3 regions of the Streptomyces sp. NPDC048277 genome follow, and region 2 is predicted to be linked to each of the others. Evidence: riboswitches for the same ligand, from Rfam matches in the RefSeq annotation. Region 2 holds a riboswitch; each other region holds the start of a gene.
The links. Region 2 has a riboswitch for thiamine pyrophosphate ahead of AB0D85_RS27215 (thiamine ABC transporter substrate-binding protein). Riboswitches for the same ligand answer to the same signal wherever they lie in the genome.

Region 1 (5,727 bases), on a different contig from region 2:
GGCCCAGCCAGCGCGGCCTCGCCGACCACACGGGGCTCGAACCGCTGTACGTCTCCAAGCTCGCCCGCGCCCTGGAGACCGCCGGACTCGTCGCCCGCACCCGGGACCCCGCCGACCCGCGCGCCATGCAGCTGACGCTCACCGAGCAGGGGCGCGACGTCACCCGCCGGGCGATCAGGGTGGTCCAGGGCCTGCTGGACCAGCTGCTGGAGCCGCTCGGGGGACAGGACTCCCCGCGCGCACGGCAGTTCACCCACGAACTGGCGACCCTGCTCGACGCACCTCTTGATCCGCATCCCGAGAACGAGAAGGAGCAGTCATGACCACCACCGCACCCTTGCTCAACGCCCGGGTCATAGCCCTGGCGCACCACGCCCCGCGCGCCCTTCTGGAGCGGGTGCTGGACCGCCACGGTGTCACGTTCCACCAGAACGTGACGCTCCGGCTCGTCGCGGTCGCCGACGGGTCCATCGCCCGCGACGACCTAGCCGGCGAGGTCACCGGCGCGCTGAAGACCGACGTGTCGGTCGTGCACGGCGTGATCGGGGAACTGACGGCCGGGAAGCTGGTGGAGGCGGACCCGGCGGACGCGACCCGGCTGCGGGTCACGGACGCGGGACGGGAGCTGTACGAGACCGTCTCCGCCGAGAGCGCCGAGATCGCCGCCCGGCTGTACGCCGGCATCCCGGAGGAGGACCTGGCGGTCGCCGGCCGCGCCCTGACCTTGATCACGGAACGCGCGAACACAGAACTGGCTACAGCCTGAGCCCCCCACCACGCACGGCCTGAGCCCCCCCCACACGGCCCGAGGCCCTCTCTCCCCACGCACGGCCCGAGGCCGCCGACGGCGCTCGGCCCCCACGGGAGAGTTCCACCTTTCAAGGCGGAGTTTCGGGCGGTGCGCGGGTGGGAGAACAAGGCGGGACCGGACGCCCGGTCAGAACGCAGGGCGCTCGGGATCCAGCACGGCAAGGCCCTCCGCAGGAGACGACGCCTCGGCGAAGTGCCGCCGCGGGATACGCCCCGCCAGCCGGGCCAACCGCCCCGCCTCCACCCCGGCCCGCATGGCGTGAGCCATCCGCTCGGGATCCTGCGCCCGCGTCACCGCCGACGCCAGCATCACCCCCGCACACCCCAGCTCCATCGCCAGCGCCGCATCCGACGCCGTACCGGCCCCCGCGTCCAGAATCACCGGCACGCGCGCGTGCTCGACGATCAGCTGGAAGTTGTGCGGGTTGCGGATCCCGAGCCCCGACCCGATCGGCGACCCGAGCGGCATCACCGCCGCACACCCGACGTCCTCCAGCTTCCGCGCCAGCACGGGATCGTCGTTCGTGTACGGCAGCACCGTGAACCCGTCGTCGACCAGCGTCTCCGCCGCCTCCAGCAGCTCGATCGGGTCCGGCAGCAGCGTCCGCTCGTCGGCGATGACCTCCAGCTTGACCAGCGAGGTCCCCAGCGCCTCCCGCGCCAGCCGGGCCGTCAGCACGGCTTCTCCCGCGGTGAAGCACCCGGCCGTGTTCGGCAGCACCCGGATCCCCAGCCGTTCGAGGACCGAAAGGACGGACCCCCGTACCCCCGGATCCACCCGCCGCATCGCGACCGTGGTCAGCTCGGTCCCGGACGCCACGAGCGCCCGCTCCAGCACCTCCAGGCTGGGCGCACCCCCGGTCCCCATGATCAGCCGCGAGGAGAAGGCCGTACCCCCGAGGACGAACGGATCGTCGGCCATGGTTCAGCCCCCCTGCACGGCGGTCAGGACTTCCACGCGGTCACCCTCGGCGAGCGCCGTGCCCGGCCACTCCCCGCGCGGTACGACGGTCTCGTTGACGGCCGCGGCCACGCCCGAGGGCGCGGCCGTGAGGGACCGTACGAGCGTGTCGAGAGCGGTGCCCGGGGCGATCTCCCGGTGCTCCCCGTTGACGGAGATGGTGACGGAGACGTTCATGCGGTCTGCTCCACGAGTACGGCGCCGAATCGCCTCGGCGTGAACGGACGGGCCTGTTCCGGCAGCTCGCCGCCGGTCAGCAGCTCCGCCATCACGTCCCCGGTGACCGGCGTGAGCAGCACCCCGTTGCGGTAGTGCCCGGTGGCCAGCAGCAGCCCGTCGAGGCGGGTCGGCCCGAGCAGCGGCGCGTTGTCGGGGGAGCCGGGCCGCAGCCCCGCCCGGGTCTCGGTCAGCGGCAGCTCGGTGATCCCGGGGACCAGTTCGTGCGCGTCCCGCAGCAGCTCGTAGACGCCGCCCGCCGTGACCGTCGTGTCCCAGCCGAGTTCCTCGCTCGTCGCGCCCACGACCAGCTCGCCGTTCTCCCGGGGCACCAGGTAGACGTTGCCGCCGCGCACCACGGCCCGGACGGTCCGGCTCAGGAACGGCGCGTACCGCGGGGGCACGGTCAGCCGCAGCACCTGCCCCTTCACGGGCCGCACCGGCGGCAGCACGTCGTCGGGCACGCCCGCGAGCCGCCCGCTCAGGCTCCCGCCCGCGAGCACCACCTGCCCGGCGCGCAACGGGTCACCCGCGCGGGTGCGGACACCGGCGGCCCGCTCCCGCACCACCTCCAGCCGCTCCGCCCAGTCCCGGTGGAAGACCACCCCGGCCCGCTCGCACGCGGCCACCAGCGCGGCCGCCAGCCGGCGCGGGTCGATCTGGTGGTCGCCGTCCACCCGCAGCCCGCCGCGCACCCCCGGCGCGAGCATCGGTTCCAGGCGCCGGCACTCCCGCCCGGACAGCCACTCGGAGTCCAGCCCCGACTGCTGCTGGAGGGCGTGCAGCTCGCGCAGATGGGCGCGGTCGTCGGCGTCGAGGGCCACCGCGAGCGTGCCGCAGCGCCGGTAGCCCAGGTCGTGGCCGGTCAGCTCGGTGAGCTCGGCGACGAAGTCGGGATAGCGGCGGGCGGAGGCCAGGTTGAGGCCCAGCAGGGTCTGCTCGCCGTAGTGCAGTTCGGTGACCGCGGCCAGCATCCCGGCCGCGACCTGCGCCGCCCCGCCACCGGGTGCGGGGTCGACCACGGCGGTCGCGAGCCCGCGCTGGGCCGCCCGCCAGGCCGTGACCAGGCCGATGATGCCGCCCCCGATGACGAGGACGTCGGACGTACGTGAGGACATGGGCGTCCAGCCCCTCCCTTCGCCGGCATGACCCGGATCAGGTTCGTACGGTCGGAGGCCGCCAGCCTCCCTCTCAGCCCGGTACGTCCGGGCTCCCGCGTGTGCTTGTCCGCCACCCTAGCCCGCGGGACTCCGCCCTTGTAAGACGGCCTCGTCGGGGCTGTGCAACAGCTCACTCAGCACGCCCCCTGACTGACTCTTTGTCAGTTGTCTATCGTTCTTGTCTATGGTGATCAGGTGAGCGAGCAGACGCAGCAACGGGGCACGTCACAGACGCGACGCGTGGTCGTCGTGGGCGCGGGCATGGCCGGGGTGCAGACCGCCGTCGCCCTGCGCGAGCAGGGGTTCGCCGGCACCGTCACCCTGATCGGCGCCGAACCGCACCAGCCGTACGACCGGCCGCCGCTCTCCAAGGCCGTACTGCTCGGCAAGGCGGAGGGCTCCGCCTTCGAGGTCGACTTCGAGGCGCTCGGCATCGAGCTGGCCCTCGGCCGCGAGGCGCTGGCCGTGCGCCCCGCCGACCATGAGCTGGACACCGAGGCCGGACCGGTGCCGTACGACGTCCTGGTCCTCGCCACCGGCGCCGAGCCGGTCGTCCTGCCCGGCACCGAGGGGGTGCCCGGCGTCCATCTGCTGCGCACCCTCGACGACGCCGAGCGGCTGCGGCCCGTGCTCGCCCGGCAGCACGATATCGTGGTCGTCGGCGCGGGCTGGATCGGCGCCGAGTTCGCCACCGCGGCCCGCGAGGCCGGCTGCGCGGTCACCGTCGTGGAGGCCGCCGACCGGCCGCTCGCCGGAGCGCTCCCCGCCGAGGTCGCCGCACCGATGACCGCCTGGTACGCCGACAGCGGCGCCGAACTGCGCACACACGCGCGTGTGGCGCGTGTCGAGCCCGGCGCGGTGGTCCTCGACGACGGCTCGCGGGTGCCCGCGGGCGCCGTCGTGGTCGGCATCGGCGCCCGCCCCGCCACCGCCTGGCTGGCCGGCTCCGGCATCGAGCTGGGCGGGCACGGCGAGGTGGTCGCCGACGAACGCCTGCGCACCAGCGTCCCGGACGTCTACGCGGTCGGCGACTGCGCCTCCTTCCCGTCCGGCCGCTACGGCGAGCGCCTTCTGGTCCACCACTGGGACAACGCCCTCCAGGGCCCGCGCACGGTGGCCGCCGACATCCTCGGCGAGTCCGACGCGGTCTACGACCCGGTGCCGTACTTCTGGTCGGAGCAGTTCGGCCGCTTCGTCCAGTACGCCGGCCACCACGCCGTGGCCGACCGCATGGTCTGGCGCGGCGACCCGTCCGGCCCGTCCTGGAGCGTCTGCTGGCTCCGCGAGGACCGCCTGGTAGCCCTACTGGCGGTGGGCCGCCCGCGTGACTTGGCGCAGGGCCGACGACTGATCGAGGCGAGCGCCCGAATGGACGCCGAGGCCCTGTCCGACCCGGCCCGCCCTTTGAAGAACGCGACTTCAGCGCCCCGCTAGGGGCGCGGGGCCGTGACATACGGCTCCGCCGCGTGGGCGCGACAGGCCCCCACCGCGCCGCACCCGAACAACCACCCATCGCGCCCAAACCAGTGGAACGCCTACGCTAGATCCCGTGACCGAGATTGACGCAAACATCGATGCTCTCGTCCCCGCATGGCTCACCCTCCCCGACATCGCAGAGATGCTCGACGTCGAGGTGACGCGTGTGCGGCAGCTGGTCAAGGAGGGCCAGCTCATCGCCGTACGCCGTGGTGAGAACCGTGCGCTGCACGTCCCCGCCGCCTTCATCGACGGGGACAAGGTCGTCAAGGGCCTGTCCGGGACCCTGACGCTCCTGCGGGACGACGGCTTCACCGACGAAGAGATGGTGGAGTGGCTCTTCACCCCCGACGAGACCCTGCCCGGCACCCCCGCGCAGGCCCTGAGCGAGAATCGCGGCACGGAGGTGAAGCGCCGCGCCCAGGCGCTCGCCGTCTGAGGCAGCCAGTACCGACTCAACGGGGGACACCGATGACCGACACCGCCCGCGCCCAGCTGGCCGACGCCCGTCTCTACCTGTGCACGGACGCCCGCAGGGAGCAGGGCGACCTCGCCGGGTTCCTGGACGAGGTCCTGGCGGGCGGTGTCGACATCGTCCAGCTGCGTGACAAGGGCATGGAGGCCGCCGAGGAGCTGGAGCACCTCGCCGTGTTCGCCGACGCCTGCGCCCGGCACGGCAAGCTGCTCGCGGTCAACGACCGCGCGGACGTGGCCCACGCGGCCGCCGCCGACGTGCTCCACCTCGGCCAGGGCGACCTCCCGGTGCCCGCCGCCCGCGCGATCCTCGGCCCCGACGTCCTGATCGGCCGCTCCACGCACGCCGAGTCCGAGGCCGCCGCGGCCGCCGTCCAGGACGGCGTGGACTACTTCTGCACCGGCCCCTGCTGGCCCACCCCCACCAAGCCCGGCCGCCCCGCCCCCGGCCTGGACCTGGTGCGGTACACCGCCGCCCTCGGCACCGACCGCCCCTGGTTCGCCATCGGCGGTATCGACCTCGGCAACCTAGACCAGGTGCTGGACGCGGGCGCCCGCAGGGTGGTCGTGGTCCGCGCGCTCACCGCGGCCGACGACCCGGGCGCGGCGGCGGCCGAGTTCGCGAAGCGG
Region 2 (5,727 bases):
ACAAGCTGGCCCCGCGCATCAGCCCCGGCAAGACCCGCGAGGGCCTGGTCGGCGCGGTGCTGTTCGCCATGGTCGCGGGCGCGCTGTGCATGCAGTTCCTGATCGACGACGGCACCTGGTGGCAGGGCCTGCTGCTGGGCCTCGCGGTCGCGGCCAGCGCCACGCTCGGCGACCTCGGCGAGTCCATGATCAAGCGGGACCTGGGCATCAAGGACATGGGCACGCTCCTCCCCGGCCACGGCGGCATCATGGACCGGCTGGACTCCCTGCTGCCGACCGCTCCGGTGGTGTGGCTGCTGATGGTGCTGTTCGTCGGCAGCGGCTGACGTTCACCTGCTCGTGGATGAGCCCCCGCCCTTCCCAGGGCAGGGGCTCATCGGCATGTTGGCCCCCCTCGACCCCCCCTCGATCCCCCTCGATCCGGCTCCGGACACGCGGCCGGTGACCGGGAGCACGGCTGCCGTCAGCCGCGCGGGGTGGCCCGCAGGCGCAGGCCGGCGGTGGTGAGGCCCTCGAAGGTGGTGACCTGGTAGGCGGGTTCCGGTCCGGGCGGCTCGCTGAGGTGGTAGCGGCGGGCGGTCTGCGCGGTCAGGAGCGTCAGCATCGCCATGGCCAGGGCGGCTCCCTCGCAGCCGTGCGGCCCGGTGCCGAAGGAGAGGAAGGCCCCGGGTCTCGCCGCCGCGCCCGGGTCGTCGAGCCAGCGCTCTGGCTGGAACCGGTCCGGCTCGGCGTGTTGCCGTGCGTCGCGGTGGGCGGTGTAGGGGCAGACGAGAACGGTGGACCCGGCGTCGATGGTGTACCCGGCGAGCTGGGTCTGCCGGGTGGCGTGCCGGGTCAGCAGCCAGCTCGGGGGGTGCAGCCGGAGCACCTCGCGGACCAGCGCCTGGGTGTACGGCAGGCCGTCGAGGTGGGCGCCGGTCGTCGCGGCCGGATCGGCGGGCAGCAGGGCGGCCTCGGCCGCGACGCGGCTCTCCGCCCGGGGGTACCGGGCCAGGTGGAGCAGGATCCATCCGGCGGCCCGGGAAGGCGTCTCGAAGGTGGCGACGGTGATGCCGGGGAGTGTGTCGAGGACGACCTCGTCCGGCAGGGGGCCGTAGCGGGGGGAGGGCCGGAGCATCTGTCCCAGCATGTCGTCACCGAGCCGGCCCGTTGAACGGCGCCGGCGGACGACGGGCCGCAGAGCGTCGGTGAAGGCGACCTGCTGCCGGGTACGGAACCGCCGTGCCGGCGTGGGCATCCAGCGTGGCCATACCCAGCGCGAGGGGCGTGCGAGCACCTCCCGGGCCATGAAGAGCTGTGAGGCGAGGGGCAGCAGGGACGGAGCGTCTTCGGAGTAGAGGTAGCGCACGCCGATCTCCGCCAGGGCGTGCCGGACCTGGGGGAGAACCTCCACGTCCTGGTCCGTGGGCCACTGGTCGGTGAACCGGGCGGTGCTGGGCGCGATCTCGCCGATCCGGGCCGCCACGGCCTGCGGGCGCAGTCCGCGCATGCGGGCGGCGTGGGCGTGCGCACGCTCCTCGGGGGTCGGTGCCCCGCTCGACCGCTTCAACGGCGGGAAGAGCGGCGAGGGTGCCTTGGGGAAGTCCTGCGCGCGACGCAGGACGTCTTCGCACGGCCCGGCCGCGGCGGCCACGTACACCCCCGGCTCCAGCAGCCAGACGTCTCCGCACTCGTCGGCACCGCGGCGCGCCGTCGCCAGCCGGTCGCGGCTCCAGGCCGCGAAACTGCCGTCGGGCAACCGCGGCGGCTCATTCGTTCGGCCCATGAGATCGTCCCTGGCTCTGACATGGGGAGCCGGTGGGCACCCAGCGGCACCTACCGGCAGTGTGCGGTCAGGACGATCAGTCGCCGACGTACGCGTCCCACTCGTGTTCCCCGTACGCACCGTAGTGGCGGGTGAAGGACAGCTTGGCGAGCAGCTTGGCGATCATGATGCACTCCTCTCACCTGTCTTCAGCGCCAAACGCCACAAATGCCATATTGCCACATATTCCGCATATGTGATACGGCTCGGGGCCGGATTCGATCAACGACAGCCGGAGCGCGCCACGGCCCCGGGTCACCCGATTGGATCTGCGACACTGGTAGGGCTATGCCTAAGCCCGGAGAACTCACCTTTGTCGCCCCGCGCGGAGCCAAGAAGCCGCCGCGGCACCTCGCCGACCTCACGCCCGCCGAGCGCAAGGACGCGGTGGCCGAGATCGGCGAGAAGCCGTTCCGCGCCAAGCAGCTCTCGCAGCACTACTTCGCGCGGTACGCGCACGAACCCGAGCAGTGGACGGACATCCCGGCCGGCTCCCGGGACAGGCTGCGCGACGCGCTGTTCCCGGAGCTGATGACCGTCGTACGGCATCTGTCGACGGACGAGGGCACCACCCGCAAGACGCTGTGGCGGCTGTTCGACGGCACGCTCGTCGAGTCGGTGCTGATGCGCTACCCGGACCGGGTGACCATGTGCATCAGCTCGCAGGCGGGCTGCGGGATGAACTGCCCGTTCTGTGCGACCGGACAGGCGGGGCTGGACCGGAATCTGTCCACCGCCGAGATCGTGCACCAGATCGTGGACGGGATGCGGGCGCTCAGGGACGGGGACGTCCCCGGCGGTCCCGCCCGGCTCTCCAACATCGTCTTCATGGGCATGGGCGAGCCGCTCGCCAACTACAAGCGGGTCGTCACCGCCATCCGGGCCCTGACCGACCCCGCGCCCGACGGACTCGGCCTCTCGCAGCGCGGGATCACCGTCTCGACCGTCGGACTCGTCCCGGCCATCCACCGGTTCGCCGACGAGGGCCTCAAGTGCCGGCTCGCGATCTCCCTGCACGCCCCCGACGACGAGCTCCGCGACACCCTCGTCCCGGTCAACACCCGGTGGAAGGTGCGCGAGGTCCTCGACGCCGGGTTCGAGTACGTCGAGAAGAGCGGGCGGCGGCTCAGCATCGAGTACGCGCTCATCCGCGACATCAACGACCAGGCGTGGCGCGGCGACCGGCTGGGCCGCCTGCTCCGGGGCAAGCCCGTGCACGTCAACCTCATCCCGCTGAACCCGACTCCGGGGTCGAAGTGGACCGCCTCGCGGCCCGAGGACGAGAAGGCGTTCATCGAGGCGATCGCGGCGCACGGGGTGCCCGTCACCGTCCGGGACACTCGTGGCCAGGAGATCGACGGCGCCTGTGGTCAGCTCGCGGCCACCGAGAGGTAATCTGAGGGCCGTACTCACATCTTCATATTCCGACAGGGGAGCGCCACAGCGCTGAGAGTGCGGCAATCGGGCCGCAGACCCTCTGAACCTCGCCCAGGTCATTCTGGGTAGGAAGTTCGGTCATCACTCAAGCTGTTGCGCCCTGCCCGCACACCGCGGGCAGGGCCGCGTCTCCTTCTGGCCAACCCCAGGAGGACAACACCAGTGCACACCAAGAGCTTCGTGGCCGCGGCCGTAGGGCTAGGCCTCGTCACGCTGTCCGCGTGCGGGTCGTCCGACGGCTCCCAGGCCGACTCGAAGACCATCACCCTGGTCAGCCATGACTCATGGGCCGTCTCCAAGAACGTGCTCCAGGACTTCGAGAAGCAGTCCGGCTACAAGGTGAACGTCCTCAAGGACGGCGACGCCGGACAGGCCGTCAACAAGGCGATCCTCACCAAGGACAACCCGCAGGGCGACGTCTTCTTCGGCGTCGACAACACCCTGCTGTCCAGGGCCCTCGACAACGGCCTCTTCCAGCCGTACGAGGCGAAGGGGCTCGCCCGGGTCGGCACGGAGTACCAGCTCGACGCCGCCGAGCACCGGGTCACGCCCATCGACTACGGCGACATCTGCGTCAACTACGACAAGGCGTACTTCACCGAGCACAAGCTGACCCCGCCGACGTCGTACGCGGATCTCGTCAAGCCGCAGTACAAGAACCTCCTCGTCACCGAGAACGCCGCCACCTCCTCGCCGGGGCTGGGATTCCTGCTCGGCTCCGCCGCCCGGTACGGGGACAGCGGCTGGCAGGACTACTGGAAGAAGCTCAAGGCCAACGGCGTCAAGGTCGTCGACGGCTGGGAGCAGGCCTACAACGAGGAGTTCTCCGGCTCGGCCGGCGGCAGGAAGGCCAAGGGGGACCGGCCGCTCGTCGTGTCGTACGCCTCCTCCCCGCCCGCCGAGGTGATCTACGGCGACCCGAAGCCCAGCACCGCGCCCACCGGTGTCGCGACCGGCACCTGCTTCCGGCAGATCGAGTTCGCCGGGCTGCTGAGCAACGCGAAGAACACCAAGGGCGGCAAGGAACTCATCGACTTCCTGGTCTCCAAGGAGTTCCAGGAGGACATGCCGCTGAACATGTTCGTGTACCCGGTGGTCAAGGGGGCGAGCGTGCCCGCCGAGTTCACGAAGTACGGTCCCGCCGCGAAGGACCCCGAGACCATGGCGCCCGAGAAGATCGCCGCCAACCGTGACCAGTGGGTCAAGACGTGGACGTCACTCGTACTGAAGTAGCCGGCAGGCGCGGGAGCGCGGCGCGGCTCGGTCTGATGGCCGTGCCCGTCGCGTTCTTCGGTGTCTTCTTCGCCTGGCCGGTCGCGGCGATCGTCACGCGCGGGCTGAAGGTCGACGGCGTGTGGCAGTTCGGGCGGATCGCCGATGTCGTCGGCCAGTCCGACATCCGGCACGTGCTGTGGTTCACCACCTGGCAGGCGCTCGCCTCCACCGCGCTCACCCTGCTGGTAGCGCTGCCCGCCGCCTATGCGTTCGCCCGCCTCGACTTCCCGGGCAAGCAGGTGCTGCGGGCCGTGGTGACGGTTCCCTTCGTCCTGCCGACGGTCGTGGTGGGGACCGCCTTCCTCGCGCTCGTCGGGCGGGGCGGACTGCTGGACGAATGGTGGGGCGTACGCCTCGACACCACCGTCTGGGCCATCCTGCTGGCGCATGTCTTCTTCAACTACGCGGTCGTCGTACGGACCGTGGGCGGCCTGTGGTCCCAGTTGGACCCGCGGCAGGAGGAGGCCGCCCGGATGCTGGGCGCCTCGCCGCTGGGCGCCTGGCGCAAGGTGACCCTGCCCGCCCTCGCGCCCGCGGTGGCCGCCGCCGCGCTGATGGTCTTCCTGTTCACCTTCACCTCCTTCGGTGTGGTGCAGATCCTCGGCGGCCCCACCTTCTCCACCCTCGAAGTGGAGATCTACCGGCAGACCTCCGAGATCTTCGACCTCGCCACGGCCGCCGTCCTCACGATCGTGCAGTTCGTGGCGGTCGGCGCGATCCTCGCCGTGCACGCGTGGACGGTACGGCGGCGGGAGAGCGCGCTGCGCCTGGTCGCCCCGGAAGTGACCGCACGCCGGCCGCGCGGGGCCGGGCAGTGGGCGCTGCTCGGCGGGGTCCTCGCCACGGTCGCCGTACTCCTCGTCCTGCCGCTGGCCGTGCTGGTACGGCGGTCGCTCGACGGGGGCTTCGGGTACTACCGGGCGCTGGGCGACGCCGACGGCGGGACCTTCCTGGTCGCGCCGATCGAGTCGGTCGTCAACTCCCTGCAGTACGCCGTCGCCGCGACCGCGATCGCCGTGGTGATCGGCGGGCTCGCCGCCGCCGCGCTGGCCCGCCGGGACGCGGGACGGCTGGTACGGGGCTTCGACGCGCTGCTGATGCTGCCGCTCGGGGTGTCCGCGGTGACCGTCGGCTTCGGGTTCCTGATCGCGCTGGACAAGCCGCCGCTGGATCTGCGGCAGTCCTGGATCCTGGTGCCCCTCGCGCAGGCG
Region 3 (5,727 bases), on a different contig from region 2:
AGCCGGGCCCGGGCGGTGCGATGGGGCTCGCCACCACCCTCGGCGAGGCCGCCGAGACCACCGGAGCGGGGGGCTTCGCCCTCGCCCTGGTCCTGGCGCCGGTGCTCGCCGGCACCGCCGCCGCGATCTTCCTGCTCGTCGGCTACGTCCTGAAGATGATCGACCCGGCCCCGGCGTTCGCCCAGACCATGCTCACCGCGGGCTGGGTGTTCGGCGCCGTGACCGCGGCCGCCATCCTCATGGCCGGCGCGGGACTGCTGCTCACCGCTCTGCGCAACAGCCCCTCGCTGGAGGCCGGAGCCTACGGCGAACCCGGCGGGGAGGTGGCCAAGGCCCGGGAGGCCTGGCGGGACGCCCTGCTGGAGCGCGGCCTCCTGCCCTTCCTGCGGGAAGCACTGGCCGCCGACCCCGGCACGGCCGGACTGCGCCGGACGACGCCGTCGAGCCCGGCGGGCCGGATGCCGCGCCTCGGCTACGGCCGTCCGGGCTTCAGCACGGACGACGGCGCCGCACCCGCCACCCGCCCGAGCTTCACGAGCCCGGACTACACCAGCCCGGACTACGGAGGCCCGGAACACCAGCCGGAATAGCCCGGCTTGCGCCCCCGGCCAGGGGGCGCAGGCCGGACACCCGCACTTTCCCGGACGGCGGTCAGTCCGCGATCGGCAGATAGACCCGGTTGCCCGCGGCCGCGAACTCCTTGGACTTCTGGAGCATCCCCTCCGCGACCGCCTCGGGCGACGCTCCGTCAGCCGCCGTACCGCCGAACCGCTCGGTGATGCTCTGGCTGATCTTCATCGAGCAGAACTTCGGTCCGCACATCGAGCAGAAGTGCGCCGTCTTGGCCGGCTCCGCCGGAAGCGTCTCGTCGTGGAACGCGCGGGCCGTGTCCGGGTCCAGGGCGAGGTTGAACTGGTCCTCCCACCGGAACTCGAAGCGGGCGTCGGACAGTGCGTCGTCCCACTCCTGTGCACCCGGGTGGCCCTTGGCGAGATCGGCCGCGTGGGCGGCGATCTTGTAGGTGATGACGCCGGTCTTGACGTCGTCCCGGTTGGGCAGGCCCAGGTGCTCCTTGGGCGTGACGTAGCAGAGCATCGCCGTGCCCCACCAGGCGATCATCGCGGCACCGATGCCGGAGGTGATGTGGTCGTACGCCGGCGCGACGTCCGTGGTCAGCGGGCCGAGCGTATAGAACGGAGCTTCATCGCAGATCTCCTGCTGAAGGTCGATGTTCTCCTTGATCTTGTGCATCGGGACATGGCCCGGGCCCTCGATCATGGTCTGAACGTTGAAACGCTTCGCGATCCGGTTGAGTTCCCCGAGCGTCCGCAGTTCCGCGAACTGGGCCTCGTCGTTGGCGTCCGCGATGGAGCCGGGGCGCAGGCCGTCGCCCAGGGAGTACGTGACGTCGTAGGCGGCGAGGATCTCGCAGAGTTCCTCGAAGTTCTCGTACAGGAACGATTCCTTGTGGTGCGCGAGGCACCAGGCCGCCATGATCGAACCGCCCCGCGAGACGATGCCGGTCTTGCGGTTGGCGGTGAGCGGGACGTACGGCAGGCGCACGCCCGCGTGGACGGTCATGTAGTCCACGCCCTGTTCGGCCTGTTCGACGACCGTGTCCTTGTAGATCTCCCAGGTCAGCTCCTCGGCCCTGCCGTCGACCTTCTCCAGCGCCTGGTAGAGCGGCACCGTGCCGATGGGGACGGGGGAGTTGCGCAGCACCCACTCTCGGGTGGTGTGGATGTTACGGCCGGTGGACAGGTCCATGACCGTGTCGGCGCCCCAGCGGGTCGCCCAGGTCATCTTCTCGACCTCCTCCTCGATGGAGGAGGTCACCGCCGAGTTGCCGATGTTGGCGTTGACCTTCACCAGGAACCGCTTGCCGATGATCATCGGCTCGATCTCCGGGTGGTTGACGTTGGCCGGCAGCACGGCCCGTCCCGCCGCGATCTCCTCGCGGACCACCTCGGGGGAGACGTTCTCGCGGACGGCCACGTACTCCATCTCCGGGGTGATCTCGCCCCGGCGGGCGTACGCGAGCTGTGTGACCGCCTCGCCGTCACGGCTGCGGCGCGGCTGGCGCGGGCGGCCCGGGAAGACCGCGTCCAGGTTGCGCAGACCGCCGCGCGGCGAGGTGTGCTTGATCCCGTCGTCCTCGGGGCGGACGGGCCGGCCCGCGTACTCGGCGGTGTCGCCACGGGCGATGATCCAGTTGTCCCGCAGCGGCGGCAGGCCCCGGCGGACGTCGGTCTCGACGAGCGGATCGGTGTACGGGCCGGAGGTGTCGTAGAGCGTGACCGACTGCCCGTTGGTGAGATGCACCTGACGGACCGGCACCCGCAGGTCGGGGCGCGAGCCCTCGACATACCCCTTGTGCCAGCCGATGGACTTCCCGACCTCCTGGGACGTTTCACCCGTGATGGGGGCTTCGTCCTGACTGAAGGCAGGCGTGCGTACGTCCTTGTTGGTCATGAGACCTACTCCCTACGCCGGCATTACCCGGTAACAGGTTCAGCGGTCGACGCAGCGGCTTCCGTCGGGCGGCGTTTCATGTGAAACATCACTCGTTCCACGTGAAACATCGCGAATACGGAGGTCAGCGCCCTCTCAGCCCGGTGCTCCGAGCTCCCGCGTGTGCAAAGGTGCCTCCACGCTAGCGTCAATTCGGGCGCGGTGAACAGAGGGCCCCTGCCGTTCTTGCGATGATCGGGCGGTGACCTCGACACAGCAGCACCCCTATCCACCCCCCGAGCCAGGGCGCGGCAACGGCGCCACGCGGGGCGGCGGACCCGGCCACGGGGGCCATGGTGCCGGTGACGGACACAACCACGGGCAGGGCCCGCAGCACGACCACGGGTCCGCCCAAGGCCACGACAGCGGCCATGTCCACAGCCGCGACAACGGCCATGCCCACGGCCATTCACCCGGCCAGGGCACCGGTCAGACCGGCTCTGCGTCCGGCGGCGGGCACGGTCACTCGCACAGCCACAGCCACGGTCCCGCCACGCCTGTCTCGAAGCACCTGCGCAAGGTCATCGCGGCGATCCTCATCCCTTTCACCGCCGCGGTCGTGGTCGGCATGGTGGTGCTGTGGCCGGGCGGCGCCCCGCCGCACGAACGCACCGGTGTCGGCTTCGACCGCCAGACGCAGCAGGCGACGGTCACCAAGGTCGTCTCGCTCAGCTGCAAGTCGGTCAACGCCTCCGGGAGCGGCTCGATCGGCGACACCTCCACCGCCCAGAGCGGTTCCTCGCAGCAGGAGGACGGCGGCACCTGCAAGAAGGCCACGGTCCGCGTCGACACCGGCAAGGACAAGGGCCGTACGTTCACCGAGATCGTGCAGCCCGACCAGTCACGGCAGTTGCACCAGGGCGAGAAGGTCGTGGCCGCCTACGAGCCCTCGGCGCCGAAGGACCTGCAGTACTCCGTCACCGACGTGAACCGGAAGTTCCCGATGGCGCTGCTGGCCGGGATCTTCGCACTCGCCGTCGTGGTGGTGGGCCGGCTGCGCGGTGTCATGGCGCTGGTCGCGCTGGCCGTGAGCTTCCTGGTGCTGACCCTGTTCATCCTGCCCGCGGTCCTGCAGGGCTCGAACCCGCTGCTGGTGGCGGTGGTCGGGTCGAGCGCCATCATGCTCATCGCCCTGTACATGTGCCACGGGCTGTCGGCCCGGACCTCGGTGGCGGTGCTCGGCACGCTGGTCTCGCTGTGCCTGATCGGCGTCCTCGGCTCGGAGTTCATCGACTGGGCCGCGCTCACCGGCAACACCGACGACAGCACCGGCCTGATCCACGGCCTGTACCCGTCGATCGACATGAGCGGTCTGCTGCTGGCCGGCGTCATCATCGGCTCGCTGGGCGTCCTGGACGACGTGACGGTGACCCAGACATCGGCCGTCTGGGAACTGCACGAGGCCAACCCGACCATGGGCTGGCGCGGGCTGTACCGGGCCGGCATCCGCATCGGCCGCGACCACATCGCCTCCGTCGTCAACACCCTCGTGCTGGCCTACGCCGGCGCCGCACTGCCGCTGCTGCTGCTCTTCTCGATCGCGCAGAGCAGCGTGTCGACCGTCGCCAACAGCGAGCTGGTGGCGGAGGAGGTCGTACGTACCCTGGTCGGCTCGATCGGCCTGGTCGCCTCGGTGCCGGTCACCACCCTGCTGGCCGCCCTGGTGGTGTCGGCCGACCGGCCCGGCAGGGAGGCGGCCGTACCCGTGGAGGCCGGAGCTGCCGCGGCGCGCGGCGGCCGGGGGCGGCGCCGGAAGCGGTGAGGAGACGATCGCGGCCCCCATGTGAGGAGAAGCGTTCCGGCACCCGCCCGAGGCCGCGCTGAAGCGTTCCTGCGCATCCTCGGGCGGCTCGGCGGAGCGGCTCGCGCCCCGCGCCGGAACGCTTCAGCCGGCGCTCTGCTCCTCGGCCAGGATGCGGTCCAGAGCCTCGTCCAGATGGGCGTCGAAGTCGGCGAGCGCACCCTCCTGGCCGAGCGGCACCAGCTTGTCCGTGCGGTCGAGGAACGCCACCAGCGGGGGCGCCGAGGACCGGAACACCGCCTGGTCGCCACCGACCTGAAGCCGGATCAGCACCTCGCCCAGCACTTCGGCGTCAGCGGGCGCGATATGCACATCGCCCTCCCCGCACGGCCTGCCCACCCCGTCGATCAGCAGCTCACGGCCGAAGGCCCAGGTGACCGGTGCGTCCCCGGGCAGATGGAAGGTGAGCCGCACGGCATACGGATCACAGGTCTCGTAGCGCAACTCCACGGGGATGCGGAAGGAGAGCTCCTCCGAGACGAGAAAGCTCATCATGACTTCAGCTTGTACGGACTCGCGCATCGCCTACCCCGTCATATGACACCGACTGGCCGGGTTTTATCCCCTTTGATGGTGGTCAAATCTTGCTGAACGTACACAGGAGATCACAAGGAGTGAGTTTTCAGATACTGATAGCGATCGCCAGCGAGCCCAGATGCCGTCCCACCTCGGCCTGCAATCGCCGGGCGGCGGGCAGCAGCCGGTCGGCCTGGTGGAGAGGGACGGAGATGGCCATCGTGGCGGCCGTCGTGCCGACGGTGATGGGGATCGCCGCGCACACCGTCCCCAGCGCGTACTCCTGACGCTCCACCACCGGTTCCATCCGCCGCGTCCGCTCCAGGCGCCGCAGCAGCACATGGTCGTCACGGACGGTGTACGGGGTGAGGGCCTGCACGGGGTAGCGGTCGAGGTGGTCGCGGCGGACCTCCTCGTCCAGTTGGGAGAGCAGACACTGGCCGATGGCGTGCGCGTGCCCGGTCTCACGGAAGTCCGCCCATTCCTCGACCGCCGGAATGGCCGGGGAGTCGGAGACGCACATGATCTCGATCTCGCCGTCCCGGTACATCGCGTAGTACACCGGCACACCGAGCGAATCCCGCCAGTGGGCGAGGGTGTCGACGACCGCGCTGCGACGTTTCTGCTGCGCTCCGCTGCTGCTCAGCCGCTCCGCCGCGTCACCGAGGAAGAACAGCCCCTTGTCACGGCGCAGATAGCCCTCGTGGACCAGGGTGCGCAGCAGGTGGTAGGCGGTGGGCAGCGCGAGGCCGGTCTCGCGGGCCAGTTGTTTGGCGGGGGCGCCGTGTTCGCGTCCGGCGACGCATTCCAGCAGGCGCATCGCGCGCTGCACGGAGCCGATGAGGGTGGCCGAGTGCGGCTGTGCGGGGTCGGCCGGGGCGGCCGGCCGCTGCACCGGG

Region 1: it holds a riboswitch for thiamine pyrophosphate, as region 2 does, so the genes downstream of both, thiO (glycine oxidase ThiO) here and AB0D85_RS27215 (thiamine ABC transporter substrate-binding protein) in region 2, are expected to answer to the same signal.
Region 3: it holds a riboswitch for thiamine pyrophosphate, as region 2 does, so the genes downstream of both, thiC (phosphomethylpyrimidine synthase ThiC) here and AB0D85_RS27215 (thiamine ABC transporter substrate-binding protein) in region 2, are expected to answer to the same signal.

The regions. Positions count from the first base shown of each region.
Region 1 covers NZ_JBEZLQ010000002.1:252,282-258,008, forward strand. Annotated here, with positions in the region: gene AB0D85_RS05815 (MarR family transcriptional regulator) at 1-323, shown strand, start outside; gene AB0D85_RS05820 (MarR family winged helix-turn-helix transcriptional regulator) at 320-766, shown strand; gene AB0D85_RS05825 (thiazole synthase) at 938-1,732, opposite strand; gene thiS (sulfur carrier protein ThiS) at 1,736-1,948, opposite strand; gene thiO (glycine oxidase ThiO) at 1,945-3,105, opposite strand; TPP riboswitch at 3,103-3,214, opposite strand; gene AB0D85_RS05840 (FAD-dependent oxidoreductase) at 3,343-4,581, shown strand; gene AB0D85_RS05845 (Rv2175c family DNA-binding protein) at 4,697-5,062, shown strand; gene thiE (thiamine phosphate synthase) at 5,095-5,727, shown strand, end outside.
Region 2 covers NZ_JBEZLQ010000013.1:117,450-123,176, reverse strand. Annotated here, with positions in the region: gene AB0D85_RS27230 (phosphatidate cytidylyltransferase) at 1-326, shown strand, start outside; gene AB0D85_RS27225 (cytochrome P450) at 464-1,765, opposite strand; gene rlmN (23S rRNA (adenine(2503)-C(2))-methyltransferase RlmN) at 2,093-3,199, shown strand; TPP riboswitch at 3,224-3,331, shown strand; gene AB0D85_RS27215 (thiamine ABC transporter substrate-binding protein) at 3,404-4,474, shown strand; gene AB0D85_RS27210 (iron ABC transporter permease) at 4,510-5,727, shown strand, end outside.
Region 3 covers NZ_JBEZLQ010000024.1:162,118-167,844, forward strand. Annotated here, with positions in the region: gene AB0D85_RS39140 (hypothetical protein) at 1-590, shown strand, start outside; gene thiC (phosphomethylpyrimidine synthase ThiC) at 652-2,472, opposite strand; TPP riboswitch at 2,465-2,642, opposite strand; gene AB0D85_RS39150 (YibE/F family protein) at 2,714-4,273, shown strand; gene AB0D85_RS39155 (SsgA family sporulation/cell division regulator) at 4,397-4,834, opposite strand; gene AB0D85_RS39160 (IclR family transcriptional regulator C-terminal domain-containing protein) at 4,935-5,723, opposite strand.